DNA from 4 places in the Micromonospora matsumotoense genome. Region 2 is predicted to be linked to each of the others. Evidence: riboswitches for the same ligand, from Rfam matches in the RefSeq annotation. Region 2 holds a riboswitch; each other region holds the start of a gene.
The links. Region 2 has a riboswitch for cobalamin ahead of ACQP1S_RS19625 (ribonucleoside-diphosphate reductase subunit alpha). Riboswitches for the same ligand answer to the same signal wherever they lie in the genome.
Positions count from the first base shown of each region.

Region 1: linked by a shared signal. The riboswitch ahead of ACQP1S_RS12140 (nitroreductase family protein) and the one ahead of ACQP1S_RS19625 (ribonucleoside-diphosphate reductase subunit alpha) in region 2 are both predicted to bind cobalamin.
Region 3: linked by a shared signal. The riboswitch ahead of ACQP1S_RS12045 (hypothetical protein) and the one ahead of ACQP1S_RS19625 (ribonucleoside-diphosphate reductase subunit alpha) in region 2 are both predicted to bind cobalamin.
Region 4: linked by a shared signal. The riboswitch ahead of bluB (5,6-dimethylbenzimidazole synthase) and the one ahead of ACQP1S_RS19625 (ribonucleoside-diphosphate reductase subunit alpha) in region 2 are both predicted to bind cobalamin.

Region 1 covers NZ_CP192025.1:2,744,771-2,749,581, reverse strand. The annotation lists gene ACQP1S_RS12150 (AAA family ATPase) at 1-335, shown strand, start outside; gene ACQP1S_RS12145 (hypothetical protein) at 526-1,122, opposite strand; partial or broken gene ACQP1S_RS12140 (nitroreductase family protein) at 1,321-1,731, opposite strand; cobalamin riboswitch at 1,769-1,967, opposite strand; gene ACQP1S_RS12135 (hypothetical protein) at 2,008-2,172, opposite strand; gene iolB (5-deoxy-glucuronate isomerase) at 2,239-3,063, opposite strand; gene ACQP1S_RS12125 (glycoside hydrolase family 88 protein) at 3,110-4,294, opposite strand; gene ACQP1S_RS12120 (hypothetical protein) at 4,379-4,811, opposite strand, start outside.
Region 2 covers NZ_CP192025.1:4,479,643-4,484,453, reverse strand. The annotation lists gene ACQP1S_RS19630 (ribonucleotide-diphosphate reductase subunit beta) at 1-641, opposite strand, end outside; gene ACQP1S_RS19625 (ribonucleoside-diphosphate reductase subunit alpha) at 695-3,073, opposite strand; cobalamin riboswitch at 3,193-3,412, opposite strand; gene ACQP1S_RS19620 (helix-turn-helix transcriptional regulator) at 3,439-4,326, opposite strand; gene ACQP1S_RS19615 (oxidoreductase) at 4,453-4,811, shown strand, end outside.
Region 3 covers NZ_CP192025.1:2,717,691-2,722,501, forward strand. The annotation lists gene ACQP1S_RS12040 (ABC transporter ATP-binding protein) at 1-554, opposite strand, end outside; gene ACQP1S_RS12045 (hypothetical protein) at 612-1,223, opposite strand; cobalamin riboswitch at 1,340-1,552, opposite strand; gene ACQP1S_RS12050 (FAD-dependent monooxygenase) at 1,658-3,145, opposite strand; gene ACQP1S_RS12055 (TetR/AcrR family transcriptional regulator C-terminal domain-containing protein) at 3,214-3,879, shown strand; gene ACQP1S_RS12060 (bulb-type lectin domain-containing protein) at 4,512-4,811, opposite strand, start outside.
Region 4 covers NZ_CP192025.1:4,989,519-4,994,329, forward strand. The annotation lists gene ACQP1S_RS21005 (hypothetical protein) at 419-754, opposite strand; gene bluB (5,6-dimethylbenzimidazole synthase) at 828-1,472, opposite strand; cobalamin riboswitch at 1,510-1,706, opposite strand; gene ACQP1S_RS21015 (ATP-binding protein) at 1,840-2,271, opposite strand; gene ACQP1S_RS21020 (VanZ family protein) at 2,156-2,878, opposite strand; gene ACQP1S_RS21025 (hypothetical protein) at 3,675-3,893, shown strand; gene ACQP1S_RS21030 (multicopper oxidase family protein) at 3,863-4,811, shown strand, end outside.

The sequences.
Region 1 (4,811 bases), 1.7 Mb from region 2:
CATCTCGTTTCCCGAAGATCCTCGAGTTCCCCGACTACGACCTCGACGAACTGGTGCAGATCTTCACCGTCCTCGCCGACGACGCCGGCTATCAGCTCGCTGACAACGTACGGGACCGGGTACGAGCGACGCTGGCCCGCCTTTCCCGAGGGCCGTCGTTCGGCAACGGCCGCACCGTACGCAACCTGCTGGAGGCGACCATCGCCAAGCAGGCGACGCGGATCATCGAGCTGACCGACGCGCCAGCGGAGGTCGTGCGGAGGCTGCTGGCAGAGGATCTGCCGACTGAGTTCGGCGACCAGGACACACCGCCTGCGATCGGCCAGTATCTGTGAGGGACCACCTGGATTCCCGCTGATCGCACGGCTGCCTGACTCGGAACGCTGATCGCGCGGCGGCCTGCCTCGGAACCAGGCCATCACCCATCCGGGCGGCAGTTGGTCATGGTGGTCTTCCGGCTGTTCTGATACGGCGATGGCGGCATCATTTTGTCGGTGCCGCCACCGCCGCCGGTGTGGCTGTCGGTCACTTGAGCCAGGGCAGGCGGCGGACGATGGGAAGCCTGCCCCACATCCCGCCGAACCCGAGGGTGTCACCGGCGGCCGTGAGGGCGAGCAGACCCAGCACCCCGACGTAGATCAGGTGGTCGTCCATGAAGGGGTTGTTCTCCGGAGGCAGTACCGCGGTCCACATCAGCACGAGCAGCAGGCCGCCGGCGGCAGCGGCCAGGCGCATGCCCACACCGAGGATCAACGCGGTCCCGATCGCCGCCAAGCCGATCATGAAGAGCCAGTCGGCCCAGGCCGCACCGGCGATGCTGTGGTAGATCCCCTCGAAGGGGCCGGCCACCGCGTTGCCGAGGAAGCCCTTGGTCGGGCTGCCGCCGTTGATCCAGGCACCCTTGTCGGGGGTGGCAAGACCAAGACCGAAGAGCTTGTCGATGAACGCCCACAGAAACACCCAGCCCAGCGCCAGACGCAGACCAGCGAGCGCGTACCGGGTGGCCCTGTTCCTGGTCGTCTCGGTGATCGTGGCGCCGGTCGCGCCGATGGTCACCATCGCGCCGCCGCGCTCGGTGGTGATCTGGCCCTGTTCGTTGGTGGGGTGCTGGACGACGGTCATCGCGTCCACGTCCTTCCTCGTCGTTGTTGCACCCCTATGCCACCGAGAATCCGTGTCGAGGAGCAGTGCCACCATGCCGCACCTCGCGGGACCTTCGGCCCCCGAAGCCACCAGCGAACTGCGCGGGCAGCGACCGTCGCCACTCAGGGAATCGCGCCCGCGAGGTCCCTCAGCCGTGCTGCGGCCGGGATGGGTCTCGGTGGCGGCGAGCCAGAGGTTCTGGATGGCCAGGCAGACCGAGTAGAGGCCGGCGTCGGCGATCGCGTGCCGCCCGAGCACGGCCGGGCCCCCGCGCTCCGGGTCGTACGTGACGACGACCGACAGCGTCGACTCCCGCACCCCGTCGATCTTGATACGCGCGAACCGTTCGGCCGCCGCGCCGTCCAGGGTGGCGGCGAACCTGACCCGCTCGGCCTGCACGTGCCGGTGGAACCGGCGACGGACGGCGGGGTCACGGACCAGGACGAAGTCCCACGGCTGCGAGTAGCCGACGCTGGGCGCGGCGTGCGCGGCGTCGAGGATCCGGTGCAGGGTGTCGGCCGGCACCGGCCCCCCGGTGAACTGGGCCCGCACGTCCCGGCGGCGATGGATGGCATCGTAGAGTTCCACAGGCAGGCTCCCGCTGCGCTCGGCCCACCCCCGACGGGTGGGCGGTCGACGCGAGGCCGGTCTTCGGACTCCCGGATCGATGCCAGCCCGTCCGCCTTCCCAGCCCTACGGCCAGTGGCTGCGCTCCTCGCGCATGGACGGTCGCTCCCCGGTCACCGCGGCGGGCCCGTGCCGGATTCACACCGGCTTCCCGATTCTCCCCGCACCCGCGGGGCACCTCGCATGGTCATGCCGCCGCCGATGCCAACTCGCGTCAGCGGCGCAGGTCGGCGACGCCTACCAGTCCATGCTCGCCTGGGCGCTGGCGCGCATGGACGAGGGCGCAGAGTCGGCACCGACCCGGTCGATGCCCGGAGCGTCGGTGTGGTCGCCGTGCGTGCCGAGTCGGTCCGCCGCACCGGGCGAGGTCAGCGCCGGCCTGGTCGCGATGGTCTGGCCCATCCCACGGTTGTCGATGGTGACCATCGCGACGCGGCCGTCGAGGTGAGAAGGCGCCCAGGACCGTCGCTACAGGCCCAGGCTGCGCAGGGTCGGCACGGTCCGACCCACCCAGGCGAGATCGGCATCTTCGCGGGCACCCTGGGTGCGTTGCGTGCCGGCCAGGAACCACAGGAAGTAGGTCGTGTAACCGGGCGCGCTGACCACGGTGTGGTAGCCCTCGGGCATCATCTGCATCACGTGCTCGCGGATGGTGACGTTCTCCTCGTACCCGTCGTCGGTGTAGACCCGGCTGATACCGAACCCGTCCGCCGGGTTGACGCGGTAGTAGTACATCTCCTCGTGTGCGGCCTCGGCGGGCAGGTCGTCGACCCGGTGCCGGTGTGGCGGGTAGGTGCTCCAGTTGCCCGAGGGCGTGTAGGTCTCACCGACGATGAGCCGGCGGGCGGGCAGGTCCGGTTGGGCGATCTCGGTGAGGATCTGGTGGTAGTTGCGGCCGAAGTTGGCTGCCCCCCAGCGGCCGGTCGCGACCTGCTCCGGCACGATGACGTAGGGGTCGGTGGCCAGATCGCTGGGGGCGCTGGGGAGGGCGACCTCCACGTCGGTGACGGCCTCCACGGTGATCGAGGAACCGGCCGGGAGGTAGACCGAGTGCGGTTTGCCGGAGAACACGTCCGGGCGTCGGCCGACCTGCGGGAAGTGGTGGCCGGCGACGGTGAAGTCGGCGGTGCCACCGAGGATGACGGCCAGGATCTCCCGGTCACCGGACTCGCCGGTCCAGGACTCGCCAGCCGACAGCCGCAGCAGGGTGAAGTCCAACAGCCGACAGGGGTTGAAGGGCAGCGTGTTCCGGCCGACGGCGGCGGGAATGGCGCAGTGGTAGCGGTAGTCCATGGTCACCTTTCGTGGGATGCGGGGCAGTGCGGGTCGGTCGCGGTGATCACCAGGGGCTGGTCCAGCCCGGGATGGTGGCGCGGGTGAGGGCTTCCAGGTAGAAGTAGTCGCCCCACAGGGTTCCCTCGTCGACGCCGACACCCTTGGGTTTGTCGTAGACGCCGTGCAGGATCAGCGCGTTCGAGACCGGCTGGCCACCGGTGGAGTAGTGGTCGATGAGCGAACGCAGGATCTCGGCGGCGGCGGTGCGGTACCGGCCGGCGCTGGCCGTGTCGGTGAGGTTGTCCGCGAGTTCGTACAGGCCGCAGACGGCGATGGCCGCGGCGGAACTGTCCCGTTCCTGGCCGCTGCCGTCGCCGAACTCCAGGTCCCAGTACGCGACGCGGTCGGCGGGCAGGTGGGCGAGGAAACGGTCGGCGCAGGCGCTCGCGGCGACGAGCAGCGCGGGATCGCCGATGTGCCGGTGGTTGAGGCTGAACCCGTAGATGCCCCAGGCCTGCCCGCGGGCCCAGCAGGAGTTGTCGGCGTGGCCCTGTTCGGTTTCGCCGCGCAGCGGCACACCGCTGTCCGGATCCCAGTAGAAGGTGTGGAAGGTGGTGCCGTCCGGGCGCAGGATGTGCTGGCGCAGTTGGGCGGTGTGCCGGCGGGCCGCGGCGGCGTAGCGGTCGTCGCCGGTGGTGTAGCTGGCCCAGAAGAGCAGCGGCGTGTTCATGAGGCTGTCGATGATGGTGCGGCCGCGTTGGCGTGGATCGTCGAGGTCGCCCCAGGCCTGGATGATTCCGGCGGGTTCGAGCACGCGCGTCATCAGGTGGTCGGCGGCGGCGAGCGCCGCGCCCCGGGCCTGCGGGTCACCGGTACGGCGGGCCGGGTTGACGCAGGCGAGGGTGTAGAGGAACCCGAGGTCGTGGGTGCCGAGGTCGATGCCGTGGTTCACTCGCGACGCGAAACTGTCCACGTGGGACAGGGCGGCCCGCAGGTGACGGTCGTCACCGGTCAGGTCGTACGCCAACCAGAGCATGCCGGGCCAGAAGCTGGTGGTCCAGCCGACGTTGGCGCCCTCCGGTTGGCCGACGCCCGGTGGTCGGAGCGGGTAGCGGTTGGCGTCGGTGGTGTCCGCGGGGTACCGGTCGCCGAAGGTGGCGATGTTCGCGTCGATGGTGCGTATCGCCGCGGCCACCGCAGCCGCCACGGCCTCTGCGTCGGAGTGGGGACGGACGTTGGTTGCCGTCATGGATGCTGTTCTCCCTCGTGGGTCCGGTCCGGTGCCGGGCAGGTGTGTCATCGACGTCCCCGCTCGGTGGCCGGAACGTGGTGGTCAGGTGCGCTGGGCTGCGGCCGTCGGTGGGTCGAGGACGGCCCGCAGGGTGAAGCGGCTGTTGGCCCAGACGACGTAGAGCAGCGGCGCGGCGGCGAGGCCGAGGGCGAGCGCGGGGCGGGCCGCCAGGAGCTGGACGAGCAGCGCGAGCACGAGCAGAGACGCAACGGTGAGGTACCACCGGCGCACCGCCAGAAATCCGCAGGCACGGGCCACGTCGCGCAGCGGCGCGGTGGGTCGCTCGGCGACGGTCACCAACCCGAGCAGCGTGGTCGCCACGGTGAGGACGATCAGGGTCGCCAGTACCGGCAGGGCGAGTGCCCCGACCCGGTGGCCCCACGCGGCGCGGGCGTCGACGGCGAGCACGACCAGGGCCGCCATGGCTGCCGCCGTCCAGAGCATCGCCGGCCGGGCGGTGGCCCGCCAGGCGCGA
Region 2 (4,811 bases):
GTCTCCACCACGTCGAACGCGAACGCCATGTGCATCGACTCGTCGCGGAAGACCCAGTTGGTGCCGGAGGCCAATCCGTTGAGCAGCCCCCGGGACCGCAGGAAGTAGACGTAGGCGAACGCGCCGTAGAAGAACAGCCCCTCGATGCAGGCGGCGAAGCAGATCAGGTTGAGCAGGAACGCCCGCCGGTCGGCGCGGGTGCGCAGCTCCCGCAGGCCGAAGACCGAGTCGATCCAACGGAAGCAGAACTCGGCCTTGCGCCGGATCGAGGGGATGTTCTCGATGGCGGCGAACGCGGCGAAGCGTTCCTGCTCGTCGGGGACGTAGGTGTCGAGCAGGTTCAGATAGAACTGCACGTGTACGGCTTCCTCGAACAGCTGCCGGGACAGGTAGAGCCGGCCCTCCGGGGAGTTGACGTGCTGATAGAGGTTGAGCACCAGGTTGTTGGCGACGATGGTGTCGCCGGTGGCGAAGAACGCCACCAACCGGGACACCAGATGCCGCTCGGCCGGCGAGAGCCGTTCCAGGTCGGCGAGGTCGGAGTGCAGGTCGACCTCCTCCACCGTCCAGGTGTTGCGGATGGCGTCCTTGAACCGGTCGAAGAAGTGCGGGTAGCGCATCGGCCGCAGGGTGAGGTCCATGCCGGGGTCGAGCAGCAGGTGCCGCTCACCGGTGCGGGGTTCGTCGACGGTGGTCACTGGCAGGCCTCGCAGCTCTCGGGGTTCTCCAGGGAGCAGGCCAGCGCCTCGGCATCGCCGGCCGCGACGACCGGGGCGACGGTGACGGTGGCCTGCTGGATCCGGGTCGCGGGACGCGACCGCAGGTAGTAGGTGGTCTTCAGCCCGGACTTCCAGGCGTGCAGGTACATCGAGGACAGCTTGCCGATGGTCGGCGCGCTCAGGAACAGGTTCAGCGACTGCGACTGGTCGATGTAGGGCGCCCGCGCGGCGGCCAGGTCGATCAGCGCCCGCTGCGGCAGCTCCCACGCGGTGCGGAACAACTCCCGCACCTCGGCGGGCAGGTCGACGATCCCCTGCACCGACCCCTCGGCCCGCTTGATCTGGTCGCGGATCTCCGACGTCCACAACCCGCGCGCCTTCAGCTCGCGGACCAGGTAGGTGTTGATCTGAAGGAACTCCCCGGACATGGTCTCGCGCTTGAACAGGTTGGACACCTGCGGCTCGATGCACTCGTAGCAGCCGGCGATCGACGCGATGGTGGCGGTCGGGGCGATCGCCACCAGCAGCGAGTTGCGCAGGCCGTGCGCCGCGATCCGGGTCCGCAGCGCGGCCCACCGGTCGACCTGGGTGGGTTCGACCCCCCACAGGTCCGGGTGCAGGTCACCCCGGGCCGCCCGGGTCTCGGCGTACGCGGGGTGCGCGCCGAACCGTTCGGCCAGGCCGGTCGACGTCTCCAGGGCGGTCAGGAAGATCTCCTCCTGCACCCGGGTGGACAGCTCCCGGGCCCCGGCGGAGTCGAACGGCAGACGCAACGCGAACAACGCGTCCTGCAGGCCCATCAGCCCCAGCCCGACCGGCCGCCAGCGCGGGTTGGACGCCGCCGCCTGCGCGGCCGGGTAGTAGTTGATGTCGATCACCCGGTCCAGGAACACCACCGCCGTCCGTACCGTGGCGCGCAGCTTCTCCCAGTCGACGCCGTCCCCGGTGAGGTGCGCGCCGAGGTTGACCGAGCCCAGGTTGCAGACCGCCGTCTCGGTGTCGCTGTTCACCTCCAGGATCTCGGTGCACAGGTTGGACAGGTGGATCGTGTTGCCCGGGACGCCGGTCTGGTTGGACAGCCGGTTGGCCGGGTCCTTGAACGTGATCCACCCGTTGCCGGTCTGCGCCAGGGTGCGCATCATCCGGCCGTACAGGTCCCGGGCCCGGACCGTCCGGACCGCCTTCTTCTCCGCGACCCGGTACGCGGCGTCGAACTCCTCGCCGTACAGGTCGGGCAGCTCCGGGGCGTCCGACGGGTCGATCAGCGACCAGTCGCCGTCGGCCTCGACCCGGCGCATGAACTCGTCCGGAATCCAGTTGGCCAGGTTGAGATTGTGGGTACGCCGGGCCTCCTCGCCGGTGTTGTCCCGCAGCTCCAGGAACTCCTCGACGTCCGGATGCCACGGTTCCAGATAGACGCAGGCCGCCCCCTTGCGCCGGCCGCCCTGGTTGACCGCCGCCACCCCGGCGTCGAGGGTCTTGAGGAACGGCACGATTCCGTTCGACCGACCGTTGGTGCCCCGGATCAGCGCGCCCCGGCCGCGTACCCGCGACCAGGAGATGCCGATGCCGCCGGAGAACTTCGACAGCTTCGCCACCTGGTGGTAGCGCTCGTAGATCGAGTCCAGCTCGTCGCGCGGCGAGTCGACCAGGAAGCACGACGACATCTGGGTGTGCCGGGTGCCGGAGTTGAACAACGTCGGCGAACTCGGCAGGTAGGCCAGCGACGACATCAGCCGGTAGAACCCGATCGCCTCGCCCGGCGTCTCCGACAGCCCGCAGGCCACCCGCAGCAGCCAGTACTGGGGGGTCTCCACCACCAGCCGCGACTCGGGGTGCCGCAGCAGGTAGCGGTCGGCGACCGTGCGCAGCCCGAAGTACTCGAACCGCAGGTCACCCGCCGGGTCCACCGCGTCGTCGAGCTTGCGGGCGTTGCGGGCCACGAACGCGGCCGTGTCGTCGGAGACCAGGCCGAGGCCGTGGCCGTACCGGATGGACTGGCTGAAGCTCGCCACCGCCTGCCCGCGTACCTCCTTCTCCACGTAGCCGGCCAACAACCGGGCGGCCAGCCGGGAGTACTGGGGTTCCGTGCCGATCAGCTCCGCGGCCGTCTGGATCGACAGCTTGTCCAGTTCGGCGGTGGTCGCCCCGTCGTAGAGGCCACTGATCGTCTTGGTGGCCACCCGCAGCGGGTCGACCTCGTCCAGGTCGGTGGCCCACCGCTCGACCGCCTTGACGATCTTGTTGACGTCCACCGGCTCGGTGTCGCCGTTGCGCTTGCGCACCCGCATCGCCGGTCGGCGTGACTCCGCGCCGTCGGTATCGGACGGGGGACTCTCCGCTACGTTCGTCATGACCTCTCCTCGCTGTCACCGATGGCCCTCGGACGCGGGAGAACGCCAACGGACGCGGCGCAGCGGCCGGCCCGGGTGCTGGCGTCGGTCGTCCCGCGCGACCTCCGACCGCCGCGCGCAGCAGCGCACGGCGCACTGGCAGGTCTTCGGACTCGCGGGCCTGACCGGGGTCGCCGGTCGCCTACTGGCCGTCGCTTCCCAGACCTTGCGGTCCAGTGCTCGATGACGGCGGTCGTTCCCACTCACCGCTGCGGGGCAGTCCCGGATTCACACCGGGTTCCCTGTTGCCTCGACCGCACCCTTCGGGCTTGGTAGAACCAGCTGCGTGGGACACCATATATGGCGTGGATGGGGGAGATGCAACACTAGATGTCGCGTGGGCGTGTCGGATAACTCTCCTGCGACCGCCCGGTCGCGCGCAGCGAGGCAAGCAGCCGCAGCGCGTCCGCGTCGGCGCTGCCCGGCTCGGCGGTGAAGACCAGCATGACCGGGCCGGGACTGCCGGGCAGCGGGTAGGTGTCCCAGTCCAGGACGATGTCGCCGACCTCGGGGACCTGGAAGGTCTTGGTGCCGCTGACCGACCCGCGCACGTCGTGCCGGGACCACAGCCGCCGGAATTCGGCGCTGCGGATGCTCAGCTCACCGACGATCGCGGTGGCCCGGGGATGGGTGGGGTCCGTGGCGACGGCGGCGCGCATCATGGCGATGTAGTCCATGGCCTGCTGTTCCCAGGCCGCGCAGCCCCGCGCCCCGGTCATCCGGTCGTCGAACATCAGCAGGAGCATGTTGAGCCGGTCCGGCGGGTGGGCCGCCGGGTCGCCGAGCAGCGCCACCGCCCACGGGTTCCAGGCGAGCAGGTCCAGGTGGCGACCGAGCACGACCGCCGGGGTGTCCAGCACCCGCAGCAGCCGCCGGGTGCTCTCCGGCACCCGCTCCGGACCGTGGTCCACCCGGGCGGGCACCGGCCGGCGGGCGGCGCGGGCCAGGGTGAACAGGTGCTGGCGCTCCTCGTCGTCGAGGCCGAGCGCGCTGGCGATCGCGTCGAGCACCTGGTCGGACGGGCGAACCTCGCGGCCCTGCTCCATCCGCTGGTAATAGTCGGTGCTCAACCCGGCGAGCAGGGCCAGTTCCTCGCGTCGCAGCCCGGTGACCCTACGCCGGCCGCCCGGCTCCAGGCCCACGTCGCGGGGGTGCAGCCGGCCGCGCCGGGCGCGTAGGAAGTCGCCGAGTTCGCGGGCGTACGGATGGCTCATGCCGCCAGTGTGTCGCGGCCCGGACCGTCGATGGTAGGTCCAGCAGACCTGGGCAACCGGGAACGACCGATCCCGTCCGGATTGCTCCTAACGTCGACGGTCCACCCGACCTCCCAGGAGCAGCAGATGACCGAGTGGACCGCCGACCGTATCCCCGACCAGCACGGCCGTACCGCTGTGGTGACCGGCGCGAACTCGGGCCTCGGCCTGGTCACCGCCGCCGCGCTGGCCCGCCACGGCGCGCACGTCGTGCTCGCCGTGCGCAACACCGCCGCCGGCCGGCAGGCCGCCCGTCGGATCGGCGGGAACGTCGAGGTACGCGAGTTGGACCTGGCCTCCCTCGCCTCGGTGCGGGCGTTCGCGGCGACGCTGACCGTCGACCACCCGGTGCTGGATCTGCTGGTCAACAACGCCGGTGCGGTGCTGCTCGGCCCGCGCCGCACCAGCCCGGACGGCTTCGAGCTGCACCTCGCCACCAACCTGCT
Region 3 (4,811 bases), 1.8 Mb from region 2:
GTGACGGTGGCGAGGACGTCCTCGGCCGCGGTGGGGTCCAGGGCGGAGGTGGGTTCGTCGAGCACCAGCACCCGGGGGTGGGTGGTGAGGACCGCGCCGATGGCGACCCGCTGCTGCTGCCCGCCGGACAGGGTCCGCAGCGGCCGGTGTCGCAGCTCGGCTATGCCGAGCAGGTCGAGGGTCTCCTCCACCCGTTTGCGCATCACCGCCGCTGGCAGGGCCAACTGCTCCATGCCGTACGCCAGCTCTTCTTCGACGGTGTCGGTGACGAATCCGGACAGCGGGTCCTGGCCGACGACGCCGACGATGTCGGCGAGGTCGCGGGGCGGATGATGACGGGTGTCCCGGCCGTCGACGATGACGCTGCCATACAGGGTGCCGCCGGTGAAGTGCGGCACCAGCCCGTTGATCGCCCGCAGCAGCGTCGACTTGCCGGCCCCGGTGCGACCGGCGACCAGGCACAGTTCGCCCTCATCGACCCGCAGTGTCACCTCGCGCAGCGGCGGTGGACCGTCGTCGGTGTAGCGGACGGTCACCCGGTCAAAGGTGATCACGCGCGACCTCCGGGTAGGGGCGTCACCGGGTCGCTGGCGCGGGTGGACGCCATGGCGTCACTGACCGGCACGGCCACCGTCGTCCGCGTCGGCCAGGGCGGTGAGGATCCGGGCGTACGTGTCGACCAGGTCGTCGAGCCGGGCGAACGGATTGTCGCCCTTGGCCAGCAGTAGGAAGGTGGCTGGCCCGACCAGCACCGGTCGGGTGCTGATGCCCAGGTCACGCGCCTGCGCGTACTCGCCCAGGGCCTTTTCCGGATGCGCCGCGAACACGGTGTCGGGGTCGATCTCCGGCACCAGGTAGTGGTAGTTGGTGTCGAACCACTTGGTGAGTTCCAGCGCGGGTGCGGCATCGACGCCACGGGCCATGGCGAAGTAGGTGTCGAGTTGACCGAGGCCGAGCCGGGCGAAGCGGTGGGGGACCGCACCGACTGCGACGGCGGTGTCGAGCATGTGGTCGTAGTAGGAGAACGTGTTGGACGGGATGGCGTCGAGCCGGGCGTCGCGCAGCGTCCGCCACACGTCGGCGCGTAGCCCGGTGGCGATGTCCTCCAGGCCGGTGGCATCCAGCGTGCCGGCCCAGTACGCCTCGACGGCCCTCTTCCACTCGCGGTGGGCGCCGATCCGGGGGTAGCCGAGCACGGTGCTCTGCCCGAATGAGGTGGTCACAGGTGGTCCTTCCCTCGCGGTGACCGGCGACCACGCGAGAGAGGAAGACGGCTACGCCACGGCGTAGCCGACATTCCGCCCTGGCCCTCCCGAGAGGCCGCCGACGGCGCGTACCGGTGGTACGCGCAGTGCTGGCAGGTCTTCGGACTCGTGGGCGTGACACAGGGTCGCCTACTGGCCGTCGCTTCCCAGACCTTGCGGTCCAGTGCTCTGTTGACGGCGGTCGTTCCCACTCACCGCTGCGGGGCAGTCCCGGTCTTGCACCGGGTTCCCTCTTACGACGCCTCGCCCGAGGACGGGAGAGGCGAACCAGCACCGTCCGCGATCGTGCGCCCCACCGCCGCCTGCCGTGGCCGGTGTCCGAGGCGCGGGACACGGTTCTCGCCACAGGCGTACCGCCGCTGTTCGGGTCATGGGTGACCAGCTCGGACACGTTAACCCCCACGGGTGGTCTTCACCGTGGAAGAAGCGGGCTCGCCCGCCCAGACGGTCAGCGCGTTCGTGCGTTCGCTCGCCGGCTGGTCGTCGCGGCTGAGCCAGGCAACGTGGCCGTCGGGGCGAACGAGGATCTCGGTGACGCCGGCCAGGGCCGGGTGCGATCCGGCCGAGGCTGCCCCGAGGACGACGCGGTCGGCCCAGCTGGCCACCTCACCCGTCGCCGGGCCGGCGTCGGTCAACGTGAGTAGTGCGAACGAGCCTCCGCGCAGCAGTTCGTAGACGCTGGCGTGCGAGGTCAGCGCAACGTCGGGCATGCGGGCACCGATCAGTGGTTCCGCAGACGTGCCGTACCGGGTGTCGAGTGCCGAGACCGCGCCGGCGATCCGCCGGTTGACGACGTCGATGCCGAGCAGATCGTCGAGCAACGCGCGCAGGGCGGTCGCCGGCCGTTCGTACTGTCCGACGAGCGTCAGCTCTAGCAGCAGCGTCTGCACCTCGGTGTTGGCGGTGACGGCGGCACCGACCGGATGCCGCTCGTCGTGGTATGTGTCGAGCAGTCCGTCCGGTGCCCACCCGTGCACTGCCGCGGCCAGCTTCCAGCCGAGGTTCGCCGCGTCCTGCAGCCCGGTGTTGAGGCCCTGCCCGGCCGCCGGGAAGTGGATGTGCGCGGCGTCGCCGGCCAACAGGACGCGGCCGGCCCGGTATCGTGCGGCGAGTCGGGTGGCGTTGCCGAAGCGGGAGAGCCAGCGGGGCTCGGCGACCCCGAAATCCGTTCCGCAGACCCGCAGCAGCGAGGCCCGGAACTCGTCGAGCGTCACCGGCGTTGACGACGGCTCCCGCATCCGTTGCGGGTCGACGGCCACGAAGCGGGTCGTCCCGTCGCCGAGCGGGACGGCCAGCACCCCACCGGATTCGGCCCGGCCCAGGGTGGAGGCGTCCACGACGGCGAAGTCGCCGAGCAGGCCGGTGAGGGTCTCGTCGGTGCCGGGAAACTCGATCCCGGCTGCTTCCCGGACCACGCTGCGGCCACCGTCGCAGCCGACGGCATACATGGCCCGCAGCACGGTGTCGCCGACCGTGACGGCGACACCGTCGGCGTCCTGGGAGACCCCGGTTACCGCTGCACCACGCGAGATCGGTACGCCCAGGCCCCGCACCCATTCGGTCAGCAGCCGCTCGGTCTGCGCCTGGGCGAGGAACAGCGTGTACCCGTGCCGGCTGTCCAGCGCGGCGAAGTTCAGCCGGGTCGGTAGTCCCGCGAAGTGCCATCCGGGCACAGGTTTTCCCTGCGACAGAAATGTGCCGGCCAGCCCGCGCTGGTCCAGCACCTCGACGCTTCGCGGGTGCAGGGTGAGCGCCCGCGAGTGGCGCTGGGGCGAGTCGCGCCGTTCCATGACCCGCACGCGGACCCCGGCCAGGGCCAGTTCCCCGGCGAGCATCAGCCCGGTGGGGCCCGCTCCCACCACGATCACCTCGGCATCCATCCGATACTCCCATCCCGCATGATTAATGAACATCGTTCACGTGAACGTGGTTCACTATAGTGCTGACCATGGGCGCTGAGGCAACCCCCGAACCGAAATCAGGTCCGACCCGAGGTCGGCCGCCCAGGCTCGACCGTGAGCGCACCATCGACGAGGCGCTGCGCCTGCTGAACGAGGGCGGGCTGGACGCGCTGACCATGCGCCGTCTCGCCGAGGCGCTGAACGCGCAGGCCGGAGCCCTCTACCGGTACTTCGCCACCAAACAGGACCTGCTCACCGCGATGGCCGAACGGATGCTCACCGGATGCGCAGACGACGCCGACGGCCCGGACTGGGCGCAGACCGTCACGGCTCTCGCCCATCGGCTGCGCGCGTCCCTGCTCGCCCACCGCGACGGCGCCCGCGTCTATGCCGGCACCCGTTCGATCGGGCCGAACACCCTGGGGTTCGCCGAGGCCGCCGTCGCGGCGCTCATCGAGGCGGATTTCGCGCCCGACGACGCCGCACGTGCGATGTTCTCGATCGTGCACTTCACCATCGGGCACACCCTTGAGGAACAAGCGGCCGCCGGCGACCTGGCCGACCTGACCCAACTGCGCAGGGCCCTGGATCCCGGGGCCTATCCCGCGTTGGCGGCAGCCGGTGCGGCACTGACCGATCCCGGCTTCGCCACCCACTTCGAATTCGGGCTCACAGCCCTGATCGACGGCCTACGTGTCGGGCTCCGAAAATAGGCCGGGAATCCCTGTCCTGGGCATGACAGTGGTCGGCTGAGGCCGAGGTGAGGGACCTTCCGGCAGGCTACGGCTGGCTCGGTGTCGTCATCGGCGGCTGGCCGCTGCGCCGAACTGGTCCACGTCGACGTCAGACAACTCGGCAACATCCCCGACGGCGGCGGCCACACAAGGTCCCCGGCCGGCATCGCCGCCGGGGTGGAGCGCGGGCCGAGCCGAGGCAGGGGATCGGGTGCAGTCCCAGACGACCGGCGGGGTGCCGTTGGCGGTGTTGCTGCTCGGCACGTCGAGGCAGCGCCCGATAGATGCTGACCAGGCTGGTCGGCGTCGGCGTCGGCGTCTGCGGATCGCCGGTGACGCCGCCGCTGACCCGGTAGACCACCGTGCCGTGCGCGGGCACGCTCGCGCTGATCGTGCCGCTGCTGGCCGTCGTGGCACCACTCAAGGCATCCACCAGCGGATCCGCTCTTGCCGATGGCCGCGGCCGTGTGCACGAACCGGCAGCAGGTAGCCACCGCTCCATCAAGCGGGGGAGACCCACGGCGGGCTGCCCCGGTAGCTCTCCGGCTCACCGGGCGAGTCGGTGGCGCGAACGCCAGGGCCGGGAGCCGTGGCGTTCGCGTCGCCGCTCGTCAGTAGCTGCAGCCCGAAGTCGGCAGGCTGGTCACCGGCGGGGGCGCGGCCCCGTCGTACACGGCCAGGAGCCACGGCTGGGGACAGCGGCTGCCGCCGCCCACCTGGATCGCCAGGTGCAGGTGTGGTCCGGTGGAGTTGCCGGTGTTGCCCGTGTCGCCAATCTGCTGACCTGCGGACACCTGCGCGCCGGACCCGACACGGTGGGCGGAGAAGTGGCAGTACGTGAAGATCGCGCCGAGCGCGGTGAGCGTGGCGCCATTGCCGCAGCTGGCGTTGTAGAATGTCTGGACGGTGCC
Region 4 (4,811 bases), 510 kb from region 2:
CACGTCCTGGCGGACCTGCGACGAGGCCGAGAACGCGATCTTCACCTACCTCGACGGCTGGTACAAACACCCGCCGTATCCAGAAGGAACTGGGCTACCTCGGCCCGAACGAATACGAGACCGCCTGGCACAGCCAGACGAACCACCTATCGCCACCCCTGCGCCAGCCGGCAGCAGGTAACCACCGCTCCATCAAAGCGGGGGAACTCACGGCTGCGGCCGTCGATTCTGGTGGAGCGCGTCGAGCCCGGGTTCGAGCTGATCGATACGGTCGCCGAACGTCGGTCACGGCCCCCACGCCTCAAACGTCGATCATGCTGATGAGCTGCCGCAATTCCAGACCAGGAAGGTGCGGCCGGAGTATCAGAGCCTGTCCGGCGTGCGCGTGGGTCACGCGCACGCCGGACGCGGGATGGCTCTACTGCCAGGGGCCGCCGCGGCAGATGAACTGGGTGGTGCCGCTGTACTGGGTCGTACTGCCGTCGAAGTAGCTGTAGCTGGCCTGCACCGGGTGGCCGAGGTTGCTGGCCGGGCAGGCGGCGAAGAGGGTCGACCCGGCGGTGAAGGTGCCGACACTGCCGGAGTACCAGGTGATGCTCCAGGTCGTCGTGCCGGTGCTGTTGCCGTCGCAGTAGAACTGTGATGCGCCGGACTCGCAGAAGGGCGCCGGGGCGGCGGCGAGGGCCGGGGTGGCGGCGGCGAGGCTCAGGGCGCTAAGGGCGGACGCCGCCAGGACCTTGACGGTGGTACGCATGGAACTCCTCCTGACGTAGCCGAGCGATGACTCAAGGCAACGCCAGCCTAGCCACCGCATAGACGTACCTGAATTAGCTGTTCGGTCGATCAGTCACCCGCTGCGACCAGCGGTCCTGGTGCACCGCCTCGGCGAGGGGCCTGCGCCGCCGCCACCCGTGCCGTTCCAGGTCGGGCACGGCCTCCAGGTGCGTGACCGGCCCGACGCAGAGCCAGGCCACCGGCCGGATGCCGGCCGGCACGCCTAGCAGGTGGGCGAGGAACGCCTCCCGGTAGAAGGAGACCCACCCGACGCCCAGCCCCTCGGCGGTGGCGGCGAGCCAGAAGTTCTGGATGGCCAGGCAGACCGAGTAGAGGCCGGCGTCGGCGATCGCGTGCCGCCCGAGCACGGCCGGGCCCCCGCGCTGCGGGTCGTAGGTGACGACGACCGACAGTGTCGACTCCCGCACCCCGTCGATCTTGATACGCGCGAACCGTTCGGCCGCCGCGCCGTCCAGGGTGGCGGCGAACCTGACCCGCTCGGCCTGCACGTGCCGATGGAACCGGCGACGGACGGCGGAGTCACGGACCAGGACGAAGTCCCACGGCTGCGAGTAGCCGACGCTGGGCGCGGCGTGCGCGGCGTCGAGGATCCGGTGCAGGGTGTCGGCCGGCACCGGCCCCCCGGTGAACTGGGCCCGGACGTCCCGGCGGCGATGGATGGCATCGTAGAGTTCCACAGGCAGGCTCCCGCTGCGCTCGGCCCACCCCCGACGGGTGGGCGGTCGACGCGAGGCCGGTCTTCGGACTCCCGGATCGACGCCAGCCCGTCCGCCTTCCCAGCCCTACGGCCAGTGGCTGCGCTCCTCGCGCATGGACGGTGGCTCCCCGGTCACCGCGGCGGGCCCGTGCCGGATTCACACCGGCTTCCCGATTCTCCCCGCACGCGGGGCACCTCGCATGATCATGCCGCCGACGATGCTACAGAGGTTGAAGGGACAGGTGGAGCGAGGCGCTCGGGTCGGCGCAGGATCCCGCGACAGCGGGCGCTCGTCAGTTGTCACAGCTGATGTTCGTCGGGCACCTGTGGACCGTTCGGCGGGGGTGCTACGGCGTACCGGGAAGCCGAACCGTGACGAGGAGACCTCCGTGGGAGTCGGGCACGAGGTCGAGGGTCCCGGCGTGGGCGCGGACAATGCTGTGCACGATGGCGAGACCGAGGCCGACACCGGCGTGTTCGTCGGTGCGTACGCGTTCCGTTCCGCGCTGGAAGGGTTCGGTGAAGGTCGACACCAGTGCGGGTGGGAGCCGGCGGCCGTGTTCCCGATCCGCAGCAGGCTCCTGTCGCCGTGCGCCCCGGTGTGGACCGTCACGGAGCCGTCGGCGGGAAGGTGGTGCACGATGGCGTTCTGCACGAGGTTCGTCACCATCCGGAGCAGGAGTTCGGCGGAGCCGCTGGTGCGGGGGCAAGGCTGGTCCGACGTGCCTCCGCCGGGGTACGCCACCAGTGGCGGGACGCCAGCCCGGCCAGCACGGCACCGGTGGCGTTGACCAGGACGTCATCCACCGACGACACCCGGTCCAGCCACAGGACGTACTGGGCGGTTTCCACCAGGATCGAGCAGCCCGCGCCGAGCGCCAGGATCCGCGGCATCGAGGCGAACGCCACGAACCGCACCGGGGCGAAGAACCCCAGCGCCGCAAAGATCAGCAGGTTGCCGCCGATCCCGACCGGCCCCATCGTGACCAGGTCCCGCAACGGGACCAGACTCACCCGACCGGGGCCGAGTCCCGCCGCCGCCCCCGGCATCAGGGTCATCCACACCAACGGCACCGTCCCGTAGACCATGCCCACCTCGGCCAGCGACAGCCGCCACACCGGGACGACGCCGGCAGCACGCCGACAGCGCGCCAGCGCCCACACCGCCAGGGCCGCCAACGGCAGCCCCACCAACATCATCAGCACCACCCCGTTGAACGTGTCGTAGCAGCCGTGCCACCGCCCGGCCAGACACCTCGGAGCGGACATCAGGAGCGGCCGCCGTACCACGAACGCCACGCCCGCCAACCCGAGAAGAGCCAGGCCGGCGGGCAGGATCCGGCGGACGAGACGGGACGGTACCGACGGGGATGTGCTGTGGTCCATGCCCCCATCGAAGCCGGCGGCCCGTTGCGGTGGCGTATGCGATTCTCCATACGTCCGCGATACACGCGCCGAGCGCCGTCGTCCGCGCCCCGGCCCGTAGCCCTGCTGCCAACTGCCGGACGGCACAGCAACGGCGAGATGATGCACTCGGCGCAGAGACCGTCAGCCGCCGTTGTCTGGTGGCGGGGTGACGAGCGCGCCGGTGATCGCAGCCTCCTGCCGCAGGAGGAGGTCCGGTATCTGCACGTTGTCGTCAACCTGACCTCATCCAGCCCGCCCATGTTCCTGACCACGGCTTCCGCATCGGCGAGGGCCCGTGAGCGCAACGCTCACCGAGGACGAAGCGCTGGTAGCTCCCACCGCGTGCACGGGGCAGCACACCAGCGCTACCAGCGAGAGCCGACCCACACCCTGACGTCGACCGGATACCGGATCCGGCCGACCCACGGTGGCCTCGGCATCCTCGGCGGACCGGCGGACGCGGACAGCGGAGCCGAGGTCACTCAAGCACCATGCAGCGGAGCCCTGGACCAAGGGTTCCTCTTGCGGCCGACACTCCCGTTGAGTGGATTCGTGCTGCTGCCGAAGGTTCTGCGGCCGGTTCGGTCGGTTTCCGCGCGGCTGCCGACGTTGCTCGACTGCCCATCGTCGAGCTGAACGGGTGGACGTTGATCGTCGATCCGCCGTTACCGTCCTACCCTGACCGACGGTCTCAGGGCCGTACGCCCGGTAGAGTACGGGTTTCGACTCCTGCCGGCGGATGTGGGCCGGTACCGCCGGTTCCTACCGTTTCCGTATGAGCGGACAGCGAAGTGTCAACCGGCTGCTGTGGGCCGGACTGGTGGTGGCCCTGGTGGGCCTCGTGTTCAACCTCGGCTGGTTCTTCGTTCCGCCGGACGTGTGGTTCGACGATCCCGGATTCGTCCCGATGCCCGAAGCGCTGCTGGGCTGGTGGGTGATCCTCATCGGGGTCGTGCTGATGGTGTGGAGCCTGCGCCGTGGGGCACGGCGTTGACCAGCCGCCGGACCGTCCTGGGCGGGTTGGCCGCGATCGGCGGGCTCGTGGTCGCGCCGGCCGCCGGGCTCGTCGGCTACCTCTACGCCGACTCGGGACGAAGCAACGTCGGGACGCTGTCGTTCCGCAACCGGCTGCGGATCCCGCCCGTGCTGGAGCCGACGATCGACGCCGATGGCCGCCGGCGTTTCCGGCTGGCACTCGGGGAGGGCCGCACCGAACTGCTGCCCGGCACCACCACCGCCACGTGGGGGGTCAACGGGCCGATCCTCGGGCCGACCCTACGCGTCCGGCGCGGCGACCGGGTGGCGATGGACGTCAGCAACCATCTGCCCGAGACCACCACGCTGCACTGGCACGGGATGCATCTACCGGCCGTGATGGACGGCGGCCCGCACCAGCCGATCCACCCCGGGCGTACGTGGCAGCCGTCCTGGACCGTGCAACAGCGGGCCGCCACGCTCTGGTATCACCCGCACCTGCACCACGCCACCGCAGCGCACGTCTACCGCGGCATCGGCGGACTCGTCATCGTCGACGACGGCGACGATGACGCGGCGTCGCTGCCGAACCACTACGGCGTGGACGACATCCCGTTGATCCTGCAGGACCGCAGAATCGACGACGATGGCACGTTGGACCTGTCGGATCTGGCGTTCGGTGGGCTCACGATCACGGGGCTGCTCGGCGACAAGATCCTCGTCAACGGGACCTACGACCCGTACGTCGAGGTGAGCACCACCCTGGTCAGGCTCCGACTGCTCAACGGCGCCAACGCCCGGATCTTCCACGTCGGTTTCACCGACGACCGGGATTTCTCCCTCGTCGCGACCGACGCGGGGGCACGCGGGACGCCCCTGAGCCTGAACCGGCTGATGCTCTCGCCCGGCGAGCGCGCCGAGATCGTGGTGGCGTTCC